Regions from separate parts of the Thalassobaculum salexigens DSM 19539 genome, predicted to be linked through region 2. Evidence: predicted binding sites of a transcription regulator. Region 2 holds the regulator's gene; each other region holds the start of a gene.
What was found. Region 2 encodes LexA, which represses DNA repair genes until DNA is damaged. Its sites were predicted from a motif close to ATGTTCTANTTTGGTTC; they were not measured.
Positions count from the first base shown of each region.

Region 1 (4,871 bases), on a different contig from region 2:
GCCGTAGCGGAAGTTCTGGCGCAGGGCGAAGATCTCGTTGAACTCGTACCGGCCCTCGTAGCCGCCGATATACTGGGTCTGCTTGAGCCCGTCGAAATCCTCGTCGCCGGCCCAGAAGTCGCTGAGCTCGCCGGACGCGAATTGGTAGGGGCGCGACGATCCGGCCGTCTCGAAATGCTGCGCCTCGCCGAGGAAGGTCAGGGTGAGCTTCTCGGTCGGCTTCCAGGTCACCGAGGGCGCGATGAACTGGACGTCGTTGTTGACGCCCATCAGCCCGCTCTCGCTCTCGCGCAGCACGCCGACGAAGCGGTAAAGCAGCGTCTCGTCCTCGGTCACCGGACCGGAGAGGTCGACCTGGCCCTGGCGGTGCTCGTCGGTGCCGAGCTGCACCTCGACCTCGCCGCGGGTGTCCGCGGTCGGCCGCTTGGTGACGCGGTTGACCATGCCGCCCGGGGCGGACTGGCCGAACAGCACCGAGTTCGGCCCCTTCACCACGTCGATGCGCTCCAGCGCATAGGGCTCGGTGTGGAAATAGGACAGCCAGCCGGTATTGGGCTGGCGCAGGCCGTCGCGGAAATCGGCCGTGCTGGTGACGGCGAAGCCGCGGACCTTGATCTGGTCGAAGCGCGGATCGTTGCCGTAGCCGTTGACCTGGACGCCGGGCACATAGCGCAGGCTGTCCTCCACGGTCATGGTCTTACGGTCGCTGATTGCACCGGCGGTAACGACCGAGACCGAGCGCGGGGTCTCGATGATCGGCGTGTCGGTCTTGGAGACGCTGCCGCTGCGGGTCGCCACGTAGCCGTCCACCGGCCCGGTGGCGGTCTGGCCTTCGCCCTCCACGACGACCGGACCCAGCATCATGGCGCTGGAGTCCGAGGTCACCCGGCTGAGGGTCACGGTGTTGGTGCCGCTGAAGGTGGCGGTGATCGGCAGGCCCGACAGAAGCCGGCGCAGGGCGGCATCCGGCGTGAACCGGCCTTGCAGGCTGTTGGAGGTCAGGCCCTCGGTCAGGGCCGGATCGAAGGAGACCTGGAAATCCGCCTGCTGACCGAAGTCGATCAGCGCCTGTTCCAGCGACTTGGCGGCAATGTCGAAGCGCTTCGCCTCGGCCTGGGCGAGCTGTTGCGCCGACGAAGCGGCCGCAGCCTGGTCCACCGTCACCTGGTTCACCGTCGCCTCCGCCAGAGCGGAGGTGGCGATGAGCGAGGCGACGCCCGCCGCGATCGCCCCGTGCAGCGCCGTGCGGGTGCCCCGCCTGTTCGCACCGTTTGCAGCTCCGGTCAGTGCCGGACTCCCATCCCGCAGTCTCATCGCCTTCAGTCCCCTCGTGGTCGATCGGTACCGCCGAGCGGGCGGACAAAAATGCAAATGCGATCCATTCGCATTAATGACGACGAGACCCGAACCCGGTTTTTCAGGGGGCGGACGGAATTTTTTCGTCTCCGAGCGTGAAAACCGACCCGGTGGTCAGTTCGGCACGACCAGAGCCAGCAGCGGGGTGATCTCGTAGACCGAGGCGGAACGGGCTGTTGCGGCGGCGCGCAGGGCCTCCAGCGGCTGGCGCAGGTCGAAGACGCCGCTGACCGGCCGATCGAGAAGGGCATCGTCCGTGGCCAGCACCATGCCCCGGTAATGCGGGCGGATGCGGTCGAGCACCTGACCCAGCGGTTCGCCCTCGGCAATCAGCAGGTGGCGCCGCCAGGCGGCGATATGACCAGCCGGCACGGCGGCCACGTGGATGTCACCGTTGGCCCGGTCGATGGAGAGCCGGTCGCCGGGCGCCAGCCGCACCGGTTCGGGCCGGCCGGGGGTGGCGACGGCGACCGACCCCTCTTCGACCTCGACCGTCACGGCCGCGGCGTCGATCCGGGTGCCGAAGGCGGTGCCGGTTACCGTGACCACCGTCTCGGCGGCCCGAACGGTGAAGGGTCGCGCCTGATCGTGGGTGACCTGGAAGAATGCCTCGCCCTCGACCAGCACTACCTGGCGATGGGCGCCGGAGAAGTCGGTCTTCACCGCGCTGTCCGCGTTCAGGGTGATGACGCTGCCGTCGGGCTGGGTGCGGGTGACCAGTTCGGCGGTCGCGGAGGACAGGTCCGCTCCGTCCAGCAGCCGCTGCACCGGCCCAAGCAGGACCAGGAAAGCCAGACACGCGGCCAGCGCTCCGGCGGCGAGCCACCGTCGATGTCTTGCCGGTCGGCGGGGCGTGAAGGCAACGACGGCGCTGTCCTCGTCGGCCTCCCGTAGCTCGGTCCGGGGGACGGCCTCGCCGGTCAGGGCCCAGACCCGCTGCGCCTTGCCGTAGGCGGCGCGGTGCCGGGGGGCGGCGTCCAGCCAGGTTTCCAGATCGGCGCGTAGCCGGGCATCCTGCGGCCGTTCCTGCAGCTTCAGAAGCCAGTCCAGCGCCTGGTTCCAGGCGGGATCCTGCTGCAGCCGTCCGTTCGCCATCGAAGACTCTTCGCGTGTCATGGGACCGCCCTGGCCGGGTGCGGCGGCGCGTCGGTTCCGGTGCGCCTCATCCTAATGACGAGCGGGGCGCCCGGTTTTTCACCTTCCATCGACAATTGATCCATCACCGGCCGTCCTCGCCCGGATCGTCGGCGAGCTGCTCGGCGCAGACGGTCAGGGCGGTCTTGATGAGCTGGTGGGTGCGGGTCACCGAGATGTCGAGCCGGGCGGCGATCTCCTTCAGGGGCAGGCCGCCCAGCCGGTGCATCTCGAAGGCCAGGCGGGTGCGCTCCGGCAACCCATCCAGTGCCCGCTCGACCCGGCCGAGATCCTGGCGCCAGCGCAGGTTCTCCTCCGGGCTCGGTGTGGTGCTCGCAGCGCGGGCCAGCAGCCCGTCATCCAGATCGTCGACCAGCGGCATGCTCGGCCGCCGGCCCCAGTCATAGGCCAGGTTGCGCACGATCCGGTACAGGTAGCGCACCGGTTCCAGGATCCGGTCGCCCCGCATGCCGTCCCGGGACGGACCATCGCCGGGCGCCTCGCCGCCTTCGCTCTGGCGGGCGAAGCGCAGATAGGCCTCCTGCACCACATCCTCGGCACTGCTGCGCGAGCCGAGGATCCGTGCGGCGTACTGCACCAGGTCCGCCCGATGCTCGACGAAAACCTCCGCAGGATCGCGCTGTGCCGTGTCGCGATTGGCCGTCATGGGACTCGGGGGCGGATGGGCGCGCGCGGGGCGACGGAAGCCGGTGAAAGGGATATTCAATCCGTCTCTAAATGAAAATGAGTCGCAATACCAGAGTGAACCCGTCGCGGAAAGCCAGGGACTCCGCCGAGCCTCAGCCGAGACTCAAACGCGAATTGACTCTTCGGGCGGGTTGGATTTTAAAAGAACAAAGAAAGAACATTTATAAGCGACGCCGGAACGGAGTGGAGATATGTCCGTGACGCTCCTGCCCATCAGACGGGTTTCGGAGCCCTTCTCAAAGGGGGGCGCCGCGCCCCGCCTCGTCCCGCCGCCGCTCGCGAAGTCGGCGCAGCTCGCGGAGGTGTTCGCCCAGTCCCGGGACATGGGCGCGACCGGCTTCACGCTGGCCCAGGTGCCCCCCGGCCGCCCGATCGTCTGGGTGCTGGACCGGATGGCCGCACAGCAGGCGGGCTGGCCCTACGGTCCGGGGCTGCGCGGCTTCGGCGTCGATCCCGACCGGCTGGTGCTGGTCTGCGCCCGCCGGGCCGCCGACGTGCTGTGGTCGATGGAGGAGGCGCTGGCCTGCCGGTCCCTGGGCGCGGTGATCGGGGAGATCTGGGGCATGCCGAAGGCGCTGGACTTCACCGTGACCAAGCGGCTCGCCATCCGGGCGGAGCGGTCGGGGGTCCCGTGCTTTCTGATCCGCTACGCCGCCGAGGAGACCCTGTCGGCGGCGCGGCGGCGCTGGCGGGTGACGACCCTTGCCTCCGCGCCGCATCCGTTCGATCCCCGCGCCCCGGGCGCGCCGCGCTGGCGCACCACCCTGTTCCGGGCGCGGGACACCAGACCTGGCGCATGGGAGGCGAGCTATGAACGACAGGCGCATCGTCTCGATTTTTCTGCCGCAGTATCCGATCCAGTGCTGGCGGAGGAGCCGGCGCGACAGCAGGTCTGGGGCTGAGGCGGAACAGGCCGTCGTGCTGCTGCGCGACGGTCGGCACGGGCCGGTCATCCACGACCTGACCCCCGCCGCCGCCCGCCACGGCCTCGCCGGCGGGATGGGGATCAGCGACGCCCGCACCCTGCTGCCGAGCGTCCAGGTGGAACCGGCCACCCTGGAGGCGGATCAGGCGGAGCTCGTGCGGCTGGCCCGCTGGGCGCTGCGCTGGTGTCCCTGGACCCGCGCCGACGGGGCCGACGGGCTGCTGCTCGACACCACCGGGTCGGATCATCTGTGGGGCGGAGAGGCGGCGATGCTGGCGGCGATGGTTTCGGCCTTTGCACGGATCGGGCTGAGTGTGCGGGCCGCCGCCGCGCCGACCCTGGGCGCCGCCTGGGCTCTGGCGCGGTACGGAGCGGTCTCGCCGGTGATCTGCGCCCCGGACGCGCTGTCGCAAACCCTGGCCGACCTGCCGGTCGTCGCCCTGCGGCTCGACGAGGAGACGGTGTCGCTGCTGCACCGGCTGGGGCTGAAGACCGTCGATGCGCTTCAGGCGGTGTCGCGGACGGCCCTTGTCCGCCGGTTCCGCGAGCGGGCGCCCGATGAAGCCAATCCGGCCCGCCGGCTGGACCAGACGCTGGGCCGGGTGGCGGAGCCGCTGATGCCGGAGATGCCGCCGCCGGCCCCCCGCGCCCTGCGCCAACTGGTGGAGCCGATCGTCGATGTCGACAGCGTCAGCCAGGTCCTGGCGGAACTGCTGAAGGATCTGACCGCGGAGATGGAGCGCCGTGG
Region 1 covers NZ_KE384094.1:375,726-380,596, reverse strand. The annotation lists gene G578_RS0117030 (TonB-dependent siderophore receptor) at 1-1,314, opposite strand, end outside; gene G578_RS0117025 (FecR family protein) at 1,471-2,451, opposite strand; gene G578_RS0117020 (sigma-70 family RNA polymerase sigma factor) at 2,576-3,157, opposite strand; gene G578_RS26765 (ImuA family protein) at 3,396-4,100, shown strand; gene G578_RS0117010 (Y-family DNA polymerase) at 4,009-4,871, shown strand, end outside.
Region 1: G578_RS26765 (ImuA family protein) is a predicted target of LexA. The motif match lies at 3,343-3,359, and genes of this name have one in related genera.

Region 2 (4,871 bases):
CACCGACTGCGACATGAAGCTGGTGAAGAAGGCGATCGACGAGGTCGGCATCTGCTTCTTCATGGCGCCGCGCCACCACAGCGCCATGCGCCACGTGGCCGGCCCGCGGGTCGAGCTCGGCACCCGCACCCTGTTCAACATCCTGGGGCCGCTGTCCAATCCGGGCATGGTGAAGACCCAGCTCGTCGGCGCCTTCTCCAAGGACTGGATCGTGCCGATGGCGGAAACCTTGGGCAAACTCGGCTCCACCCGCGCCTGGGTCGTGCATGGCGACGGCCTGGACGAGCTGACCCTGTCCGGGGTGACCCATGTGGCGAGCCTGCAGGACGGCAAGGTCGAGACCTTCGAGGTCACGCCGGAGGATGCCGGACTGGAACGCGCCCCGCTCGATGCCGTGCGCGGCGGCGATCCGGAGCACAATGCCGCCGCCCTGCGCGCGGTGCTGGACGGCGCCAAGGGTCCGTATCGCGACATCGTTCTGCTGAATGCCGGCGCAGCCCTGGTGGTCGCGGGCAAGGCTGCCGATGTAAAGGCCGGGGCTGAAATGGCCGCCGACAGCATCGACAGCGGCAAGGCCAAGGCAAAACTGGACGCCCTGGTCGAGATGACCAATCGGGAGAGCGCCTGATGCTCGACGTTCTGGCGGAGATCTGTGAGCACAAGCGCGGCGAGATCGCCGAGCGCAAGGAACGGCGCTCGCTGGCCGAGCTGGAGGAACTGGCGAAGGCCGCGTCCGAGCCACGCGGCTTTGCCAAGGCACTTAAGACCGCGTCCAAGACCGGCTACGGCCTGATCGCCGAGATCAAGAAGGCCTCGCCGTCTAAGGGCCTGATCCGCGAGGATTTCGATCCGCCCGCCCTCGCCCGCGCCTATGCCGAGGGCGGGGCGACCTGCCTGTCGGTGCTGACCGACGAGAAGTATTTCCAGGGCAAGGACGCCTATCTGGAGGCGGCCCGCGCGGCCGTCGACCTGCCGGCCCTGCGCAAGGACTTCATGCTCGATCCCTACCAGATCGTGGAGGCCCGCGCGCTCGGCGCCGACTGCATCCTGCTGATCATGGCGGCCCTCGACGACACGCTCGCCGCCGAGTTGGAAAGTGCCGCCAGCGGCCTCGGCATGGACGTGCTGATTGAAGTGCATGATTCCGAGGAGATGGAGCGGGCGTTGAAGCTGTCCTCGCCGCTGATCGGGGTAAACAACCGCAATCTGAAGACCATGACCACCGACCTCGCCACGGCGGAGACGCTGGCGTCGATGGTGCCGAAGGACCGCACCCTGATCGCCGAGAGCGGGCTGTTCACGCCCGAGGATCTCGGCCGCATGGCGCGGATCGGCGCGCGCTGCTTCCTGATCGGCGAGTCGCTGATGCGCCAGGACGACGTGACCGCGGCGACCCGCAAGCTCCTGGCGGATCCCCTTCCCGCCGTCGCCTGAACCCACGGGCCAGATAGAATGAGCGACTTCACGCATTTCGACGCCGCCGGCAAGGCGCATATGGTCGATGTCGGCGGCAAGGAGGAGACCGAGCGGGTCGCCACCGCCCGCGGCTCGGTCTACGCGTCCGCCGAGACCATCGCCCTGATCCGCGACGGCGGGGTGAAGAAGGGCGACGTGCTGTCGGTCGCCCGGCTCGCCGGCATCATGGGGGCCAAGCGTACTCCGGACCTGATCCCGCTGTGCCATCCGCTGGCGCTGACCTCGGTGAAGGTGGCGCTCACCATCGACGAGGCCCGCGACGCGGTGGACATCGAGGCGACCTGCAAGCTGAAGGGCCGCACCGGCGTGGAGATGGAGGCGCTGACCGCCGTCTCGGTCGCCGCGCTCACCGTCTACGACATGGCCAAGGCCGTGGATAAGGCGATGCGGATCGGCGATATCCGGCTGGTGGCCAAGTCCGGCGGCAAATCCGGAGACTACAGGGGTGAGTGACGACCTGCTGCCGGTATCCGACGCGCTGGCCCGCATCCTGTCGGCGATGAGTCCGATGCCGGCGGAGACCGTGGCGCTGACCGAGGCGCTGGGCCGGGTCACCGCCGATCCGATCACCGCCCGACGCACCCAGCCGCCGGTCGCCGTCTCCGCCATGGACGGCTATGCGGTGCGCGCCCAGGACGTGGCCAGCGTGCCGGCAACCCTCAAGCGCATCGGGGCCGCGCCGGCCGGCGGTCTGTTCGAGGGCACGGTCGGGCCCGGCGAGTGCGTGCGCATCTTCACCGGCGGCCCGGTGCCGGACGGGGCCGACGCCATCGTCATCCAGGAGGATGTCGACGCCGACAGCGAGGAGGACGGAGCCACCGTCACCGTGCGCGAGGGAGCGGCCGCCGGAACCTATATCCGCCCGGCCGGGCTCGACTTCCACGAGGGCGATCTCGGCATCGCCGCCGGACGACGCCTGAGCGCCCGCGATATTGGCCTGGCGGCGACCATGAACGTGCCGTGGATTTCGGTGCGCCGGAAACCGCGCGTCGCGATTCTGTCCACCGGCGACGAAATCGTGCGTCCGGGCGAGTTGACCGATCCGATGCGGATCGTCTCCTCCAATGCCTATGCGCTTGCGGCTGTGGTCCGGGCGGTCGGCGGCGAGCCGGTCGATCTGGGCATCGCCCCGGACGACGAGGGTGCGCTGCGACGCCTGGCGGCCGGTGCGCGGGGCGCCGACATGCTGGTCACCACCGGCGGTGCCTCGGTCGGCCGCCACGACCTTGTGCAGAAAGCCCTGGGCGACGGCGAGTTCGGCGCCGACGCCCTGGAGGTCGGCTTCTGGAAGATCGCCATGCGGCCGGGCAAGCCGCTGATCTTCGGCCGTTTCGCCGGGGTGCCGATGCTGGGACTGCCCGGGAATCCGGTGTCCACGGTGGTCTGCGCCACCGTGTTCCTGCGTCCGGCCCTGGAGACCATGCTGGGCCTGGAGACGGTCGGGGCCCAAGAGGAACAGGCGGTTCTCGCCGTCGATCTAAAGGAGAACGACAGACGTCAGGACTACGTCCGCGCCACCTGGGAAATGGGAGACGACGGTCGCCGCCATGTACGCCCGTTCCCGCGCCAGGACAGTTCGATGATGTCGCGCCTCGCTGCCGCCGATTGCTTGATCGTCCGGCCGGCGCACGACCCGAGTCGCAAGGCCGGCGACACCGTGCGCGTGCTCTGCCTCGCCGGCGACTTCCTGTCTATTTAAGCGAGTCGCGCCGGATACTGTCCCCCGACTTATCCACAGGCCTTGACCTGCCGGCGGATCAAAAGTAGAACATCGGTGTTTGTACCATGTTTGTTCGCTCAGGCGCAGGCTTCCCAGCCGGGCGCGGTGGCGGCGGAAAGTCGAGGGACCCGATGCTCACCCGCAAGCAGCACGAACTGCTGATGTTCATCCACAAGCGGCTGGAGGAAGGCGGGGTCTCCCCCTCGTTCGACGAGATGAAGGAAGCGCTGAACCTCAAGTCGAAATCCGGCATTCACCGGCTGATCACGGCTCTGGAGGAACGCGGCTTCATCCGACGCCTGCCCCATCGGGCGCGGGCACTGGAAGTGCTGAAACTGCCCGAGGTGGCGGGAGCTGCGACCGCTGCCGAGCCGTCCCCGGCGATCCGCGGCTTCGCCCCCAACGTCATCCCCGGCAATTTTCCGATGCGCAGCGGCGGCCGCGAGCAGCCGTCCGACAGCGACGGCGGGTTCGAACTGCCGCTCTACGGCCGGATCGCCGCCGGTACCGCGATCGAGGCGATCAGCGACCCGACAAGCACGGTGTCGGTCCCGCTCTCCATGGTGGCGGGCGGCGAGCACTACGCCCTGGAGATCGCCGGTGATTCGATGATCGAGGACGGCATCTTCGACGGCGACACGGTCATCATCCGGCGCTGCGACACCGCGGAGAACGGGTCCATCGTCGTCGCCCTGATCGACGAGCGGGAGGCGACCCTCAAGCGCCTGCGCCGCAAGGGCAACTCGGTCGCGCTGGAACCGGCGAACGCGGCATACAAGATCCAGATCTTCGGTCCGGACCGCGTACGTATCCAGGGACGTCTGGTCGGACTGATCCGCAATTACTGATATATCTGGAGGCGGATCTGCCCGAACACCGGGCGGATCCGCTTCGGATGCCTGAGAGAGTGCGCGTGATCGTGAACCGGCAGTTCAGCGCCGACCGCTCGGCGCTCAGCCGCCGGAATGGGCGAACAGGTTGCCCCAGTCCACGCCCTTGATTTCCTTGACCCGATTATCCTCGGACCGGCGCTTGTTGCGTTCGACATGCGCCTTGTCCATGGCGTTGGACCGGATCTGCTTGCGGTTGGAAAGGGAAATCTGCCCGAAGAGATTGGACGCCCAGCGCTCCCGCGCGGGGTTGTCGGTGGACGCCGCCTGCTTGATGGCGACATAGGCGAGGTTCTTCTTGCCGACAACCTCGGCCACCGAGTCCGCGAGAATCGCGAACGAGCATTCCCGTACCGGCATGCGCATCACGACTCCCCAATCTTCCCCAGGCACAACTTATATATTGGATTTAATCGATATTGCCGCGCCGAAACAGTGAAAAGTTTTATCCCTTTGTCGCGAAACTCTAATCCTAGAGCCGATCGTTCGGTGACGGGATCACCTCGTGATCGCCTCGGTGTGCGTGACGCTGCACTATCTTATTGTCTCTAAACGTTGATCAGCGGCATTCACTCCTTGGAAACCGGGGGCCGGAACTGGGTCGGCGCCGGGACCCAGGGGCGGATCCCCCGACGGCCGCGCACGGACTCCATCCGCGGCCCGTCGCGCCCGAGCCAGAAAGCGTGCGCCCCGTCGCGCCGCAGGTCCGGGCTGTGCACCAGCAGGCGCGGACGCGAGCACGGTGTGCGGACGCGCACGACCGCGACCAGCACGTCGGCGGCCGC
Region 2 covers NZ_KE384093.1:1,834,595-1,839,465, reverse strand. The annotation lists gene trpD (anthranilate phosphoribosyltransferase) at 1-628, shown strand, start outside; gene trpC (indole-3-glycerol phosphate synthase TrpC) at 628-1,434, shown strand; gene moaC (cyclic pyranopterin monophosphate synthase MoaC) at 1,453-1,929, shown strand; gene G578_RS0112950 (molybdopterin molybdotransferase MoeA) at 1,922-3,175, shown strand; gene lexA (transcriptional repressor LexA) at 3,328-4,044, shown strand; gene G578_RS0112940 (hypothetical protein) at 4,150-4,452, opposite strand; gene G578_RS26170 (ComEC/Rec2 family competence protein) at 4,656-4,871, opposite strand, start outside.

Region 3 (4,871 bases), 150 kb from region 2:
CAGAGCGTTGGGATCGGCCCACACACTCAGCCCGGAACTCGGTGCGGTGATCTTGAGCGCTTTCGCCTCGAGTGTGTCCTTGAGCAGCGACAGGCAGGTCTCGATCGCCTCGTCGAGGGAGACGGTTTCGCTGCGGAGTTCGTAACGGCCGGCATCCAGCCGGGCCACGTCGAGAATGCTGTCGATCAGCGAGCGCAGGTGGTCGCCGCCGGTATGGATCTGGCGGGCATAGTCCCGATAGCGGACGGCGGCCGCGGCGTCGGAACCGAAAGTCTGGAGCGCGATCACCTCGGAGAATCCGAGGATCGCGTTCAACGGCGTGCGCAGGTCATGGCTCATTTGGGCCAGGAACTCCGTCTTGGCCCGGTTGGCCCGGTCCGCCTCATCCCTGGCGATGCGCAGGGCCTCGGTCCGCTGGATCAAGGCCTCCTGGTTCGCCACGAATTTGCGGAACACGGCGCGCAAACGGACGAAAATCCAAGCCAGGAAGAGCGCGGCGATCGCCAGGATGACGACCATCGGAATCCTCAGGCTGCGCAGGAACTCGGTTCCGGGGGTGGGGTTGATCCAGGCGAGCTGCGCGACAGACCTCCCGTCCATCCCGATCAGATCGAACGCTGCCCCCTTCGGATCGAAGGCCGGCGCCAGCGTCAGGCCGTTGATCATGTAGTCCGCCCCGAACTGGGCCAGCATCGTCTCGTCGATCTGCCGCAGGTACATCAGGACGACCGGACCGCCCTTGCGCGCCGGCAGATCCGGCTTGCTTTCCCATTTCGCCACGGCGGCAGCGGCCATGAACACCGTGTCATCCAACCGGATATAGGTCTGCTGCGGCTCAGGGCGCATCTCCAGGGGACCGGCACCGCCCCTGGCGGCGCGGGCAAGATCCACCAGCGCCGGCGGCAGAGTGAGCAGGTCGCCCTCGACGTCGAGATCCTCGGCGGCGGAGATCACGTAAGGCTCGTTGGAGCCGTCGATCACGAGGGTGACGTCGACCGCCAGGTTCTCCCGTGCGTAGAGGCCGACATTGCCTTCGATCCAGACCGGGTCCGGTTCGACGACCACATGCTCAACGAAGGCGTCCCAGTAGGCGTAGTCGGCGGTCCAGCCTCCCAATTCCCGCCGGTTGCCGTCGACGATGCTGCCCACGGTATGGCGCATGGCGCTGACGGCCTGGCGATCCTGGGTGTCGGCGGCGAGCCAGGCGACGGCGAAAACCGCGATCACCAGTACGGCGATCAGGCCGATGACGGGCATCAGAAGTCCGAAACGCGCTGCCTCGGAGCCTTGTGCCCCGGTCATCGTCCCAAGCTTCATTAGCCTACCCGTATGCTCCGGAGAACCCACTCGAAGTTTGACCGTTCGCCCGACGACGAGCCTGAGAACATCAGATTCGGTTCGAATTCCTTCAATATCCTTAAATTTCAGAAAATGTTGAACTCAAATCGTATGCGTGCGGACCCGGATCAGGCCGGTTTCCGGGCCTGAAAGGACAGGCTCAACGGCAGGATCGGATCGGTGCCCACGGGCCAAGTGTGAAGGTCCTCGTCCTGCTTCACCAGCCCCGGCAGCAGGGCCCAGGTGATCGCCGGATGCTCATGCAAAAACTCGAAGACGAGGCCCGCGGCCGCGACAGCGGTGACGATCTCGGAGACCGGGTGCGCCCATTCATAGGTGCGGGTGTTCGCGGTCTTATGGCCGCTGCCGTAGTCGTCCGGATCGTCCAGCTCGATCGGTGCCGGATCGTGGAAATAGGGATACTTGGTCTGGAACCGCCCCCGCGTCGGATCGCAGGCACCCTGTCCCTCGTCCCAGACATAGGCCATCGGATGGCAGTCGGCGAAATACAGCCGGCCGCCCGGCTTCAGGAAATGCGCCGCAACGCGCGCCCAGCTAGGCAGGTCGGGCAACCAGCAGATCGTGCCCCAGCTCACGAAGACCAGGTCGAAGCTTCCGGAGATCAGGTCGGGCGCGGCGTAGAGATCGCCCTCCACGAAGGTCGCGGCGAGGCCGGTCTCCTGCGCCAGGGCGCGGGCCGCCTGGATCGCCTCGCCGGAAAAATCGAGCCCGGTCACCGTCGCCCCGCGCTGGGCCAGGGTCAGGGTATCGAGACCGAAATGGCACTGGAGATGCAGGACGGACAGCCCGGCGACGTCGCCGAGTTCGCGGTCGACGATGGGATCCAGCCGACGGTTCCCCGCGCGCAGGGCATCGACCGAGTAGAAGCCGGAGGTCAGATGGGGCTGGACCAGTTCATCCCATTTCGCCCGGTTGGCGTCGCGAAACCGGTCCATCACCCCTCCCCTGGTGCCGATACGGTTTAGAACGGGATCTCGTCGTCCAGATCGCTCGGACCGCCCATGGGCGGCTGGCCGCCACCGCCGCCGGAGGAACCGCCACCACCGGAGGAACCGCCGCCGTAGCCGCCGCCCGAGGAGCCGCCGCCGTAATCGTCGCCGCGGCTGTAGTCGCCGCCGCCCCCGCCGCCGCCGCCATCACCACGGCCGCCCAGAAGGGTGAGCTCACCGCGATAGCGCTGCAGCACGACCTCGGTCGAATAGCGCTCCTGGCCGCTCTGGTCGGTCCATTTGCGGGTCTGGAGCTGGCCCTCGATATAGACCGAGCTGCCCTTGCGCAGATACTGCTCGGCGATCCGCGCCAGGTTCTCGTTGAAGATCACCACGCGATGCCACTCGGTACGCTCCCGCTGCTCGCCGGAGGTCCGGTCGCGCCAGCGCTCCGAGGTCGCAATCGCGAGGTTCACGATTTTCAGCCCGTCCTGGGTCGATCGCACTTCCGGGTCGCGGCCCAGATTGCCGACCAGGATCACCTTGTTGACGCTGCCCGCCATGTCTCTCGCTCTCTTGTTGTTCCGGTCCGAGCTCCATGGTGCGGTCCATGGAACGGTTTGGCCGACAATCCCACAGCCGAGCGCCCGGCGCAAAGGCTGCCGAACGTCGGCGCCTGGAAAACACCGGTCGCGGAAACCCGCCGGAAACTGAATACCCGGTTTCAACGCCGCTACGCCGACTCATTCAATGCGATACCGTAACGACCCGAGTCGCGCGGCCGACCCTGCAACCCCCTGAAAGTTGTCCACAGCCTTGTTCTGGAGACCCAAGGCTATACTTAGGGTGCGTATTCAGGCAGGTGGTCATACTGGACCTCTCTGTACTATATTTGTTCTCCCTATCCGACTTTCGAGGACCCGATGGCGCCCGAATCCTCCTTGCCCAAGCCCGCAGCTGAAGAACTGCGAGCAATCCGCATCCGCGGCGCGCGCGAACACAACCTGCGCAACGTCGATGTCGACCTGCCGCGGGACAGCCTCGTGGTGCTCACCGGGCTCAGCGGGTCCGGCAAGTCCTCCCTCGCCTTCGACACGATCTATGCCGAGGGACAGCGGCGGTACGTGGAGAGCCTGTCGGCCTACGCGCGCCAGTTCCTGGAACTGATGCAGAAGCCGGACGTCGACCTGATCGAGGGCCTGTCGCCGGCGATCTCGATCGAGCAGAAGACCACCTCGCGCAACCCGCGCTCGACCGTCGGCACCGTCACCGAAATCTACGACTACCTGCGCCTGCTGTTCGCCCGCATCGGCGTCCCCTATTCGCCGGCCACCGGCCTGCCGATCGAAAGCCAGACGGTCAGCCAGATGGTCGACCGGATCTGCGCCCTGTCCGAGGGCACCCGGCTCTATCTGCTGGCGCCCGTCGTGCGCGGCCGAAAGGGCGAGTACCGCAAGGAACTGCTGGACCTGCGCAAGCGCGGCTTCCAGCGGGTACGGGTCGACGGCGAGCTGTATGAGATCGAGGACGTGCCGGCGCTGGACAAGAAGCGCAAGCACGACATCGAGGTGGTGGTCGACCGCCTCGTGGTGCGCGAGGGCATCGGCACCCGCCTGGCCGACTCGATCGAGACGGCGCTCGACCTGTCCGACGGACTGTTGTTCGCCGACGATGCGGACAGCGGTGAGCGGCACACCTTCTCCGCCAAGTTCGCCTGCCCGGTCAGCGGCTTCACCATCGACGAGATCGAGCCGCGGCTGTTCTCGTTCAACAACCCGTTCGGCGCCTGCCCGACCTGCGACGGGCTCGGCAGCCAGATGTATTTCGACGAGCAGCTCGTGGTGCCCAACCCCAAGCTGAGCCTGAAGGCCGGCGCCGTCGCGCCCTGGGCCGGCTCGTCGTCGAAATACTACGCCCAGTCGCTGAAGAGTCTGGCGGCCCATTTCGACATCTCCCAGGACACCCCGTTCGAGGATCTGCCGGAGGAGGCCCGTCAGGGCATTCTGTTCGGTACCGGAACGACCCCCGTCACCATGACCTTCGACGACGGGCTGCGCAGCTACAAGACCAACAAGCCGTTCGAAGGCGTCATCCCCAACATGGACCGCCGCTGGAAGGAGACCGACAGCTCGTGGGTGCGCGAGGAACTCGGACGCTATCAGTCCGTCGCGCCCTGCGAGGCCTGCAACGGCCAGCGCCTGAAGCCGGAGGCCCTGGCGGTCAAGATCGCCGGGCTGCACATCTCCGAGGTGACCGAGTTCTCCATCGGCGCCGCGGTCGATTGGTTCAACGCCCTGTCCGGCACGCTGACAACCAAGCAGGGCGAGATCGCCGAGCGGATCCTGAAGGAGATCAACGAGCGGCTCGGCTTCCTCAACAATGTCGGGCTGGAATACCTGACCCTGTCGCGCTCGTCGGGTACCCTGTCGGGCGGCGAGAGCCAGCGTATCCGCCTCGCCTCGCAGATCGGCTCCGGCCTGACCGGCGTGCTCTACGTGCTGGACGAACCCTCCATCGGCCTGCACCAGCGCGACAACGACCGCCTGCTCGCCACCCTCAAGCGCCTGCGCGACCTGGGCAACA
Region 3 covers NZ_KE384093.1:1,988,821-1,993,691, reverse strand. The annotation lists gene G578_RS28465 (sensor histidine kinase) at 1-1,257, opposite strand, end outside; gene G578_RS0113680 (class I SAM-dependent methyltransferase) at 1,467-2,294, opposite strand; gene ssb (single-stranded DNA-binding protein) at 2,321-2,851, opposite strand; gene uvrA (excinuclease ABC subunit UvrA) at 3,212-4,871, shown strand, end outside.
Region 3: uvrA (excinuclease ABC subunit UvrA) is a predicted target of LexA. The motif match lies at 3,170-3,186, and genes of this name have one in related genera.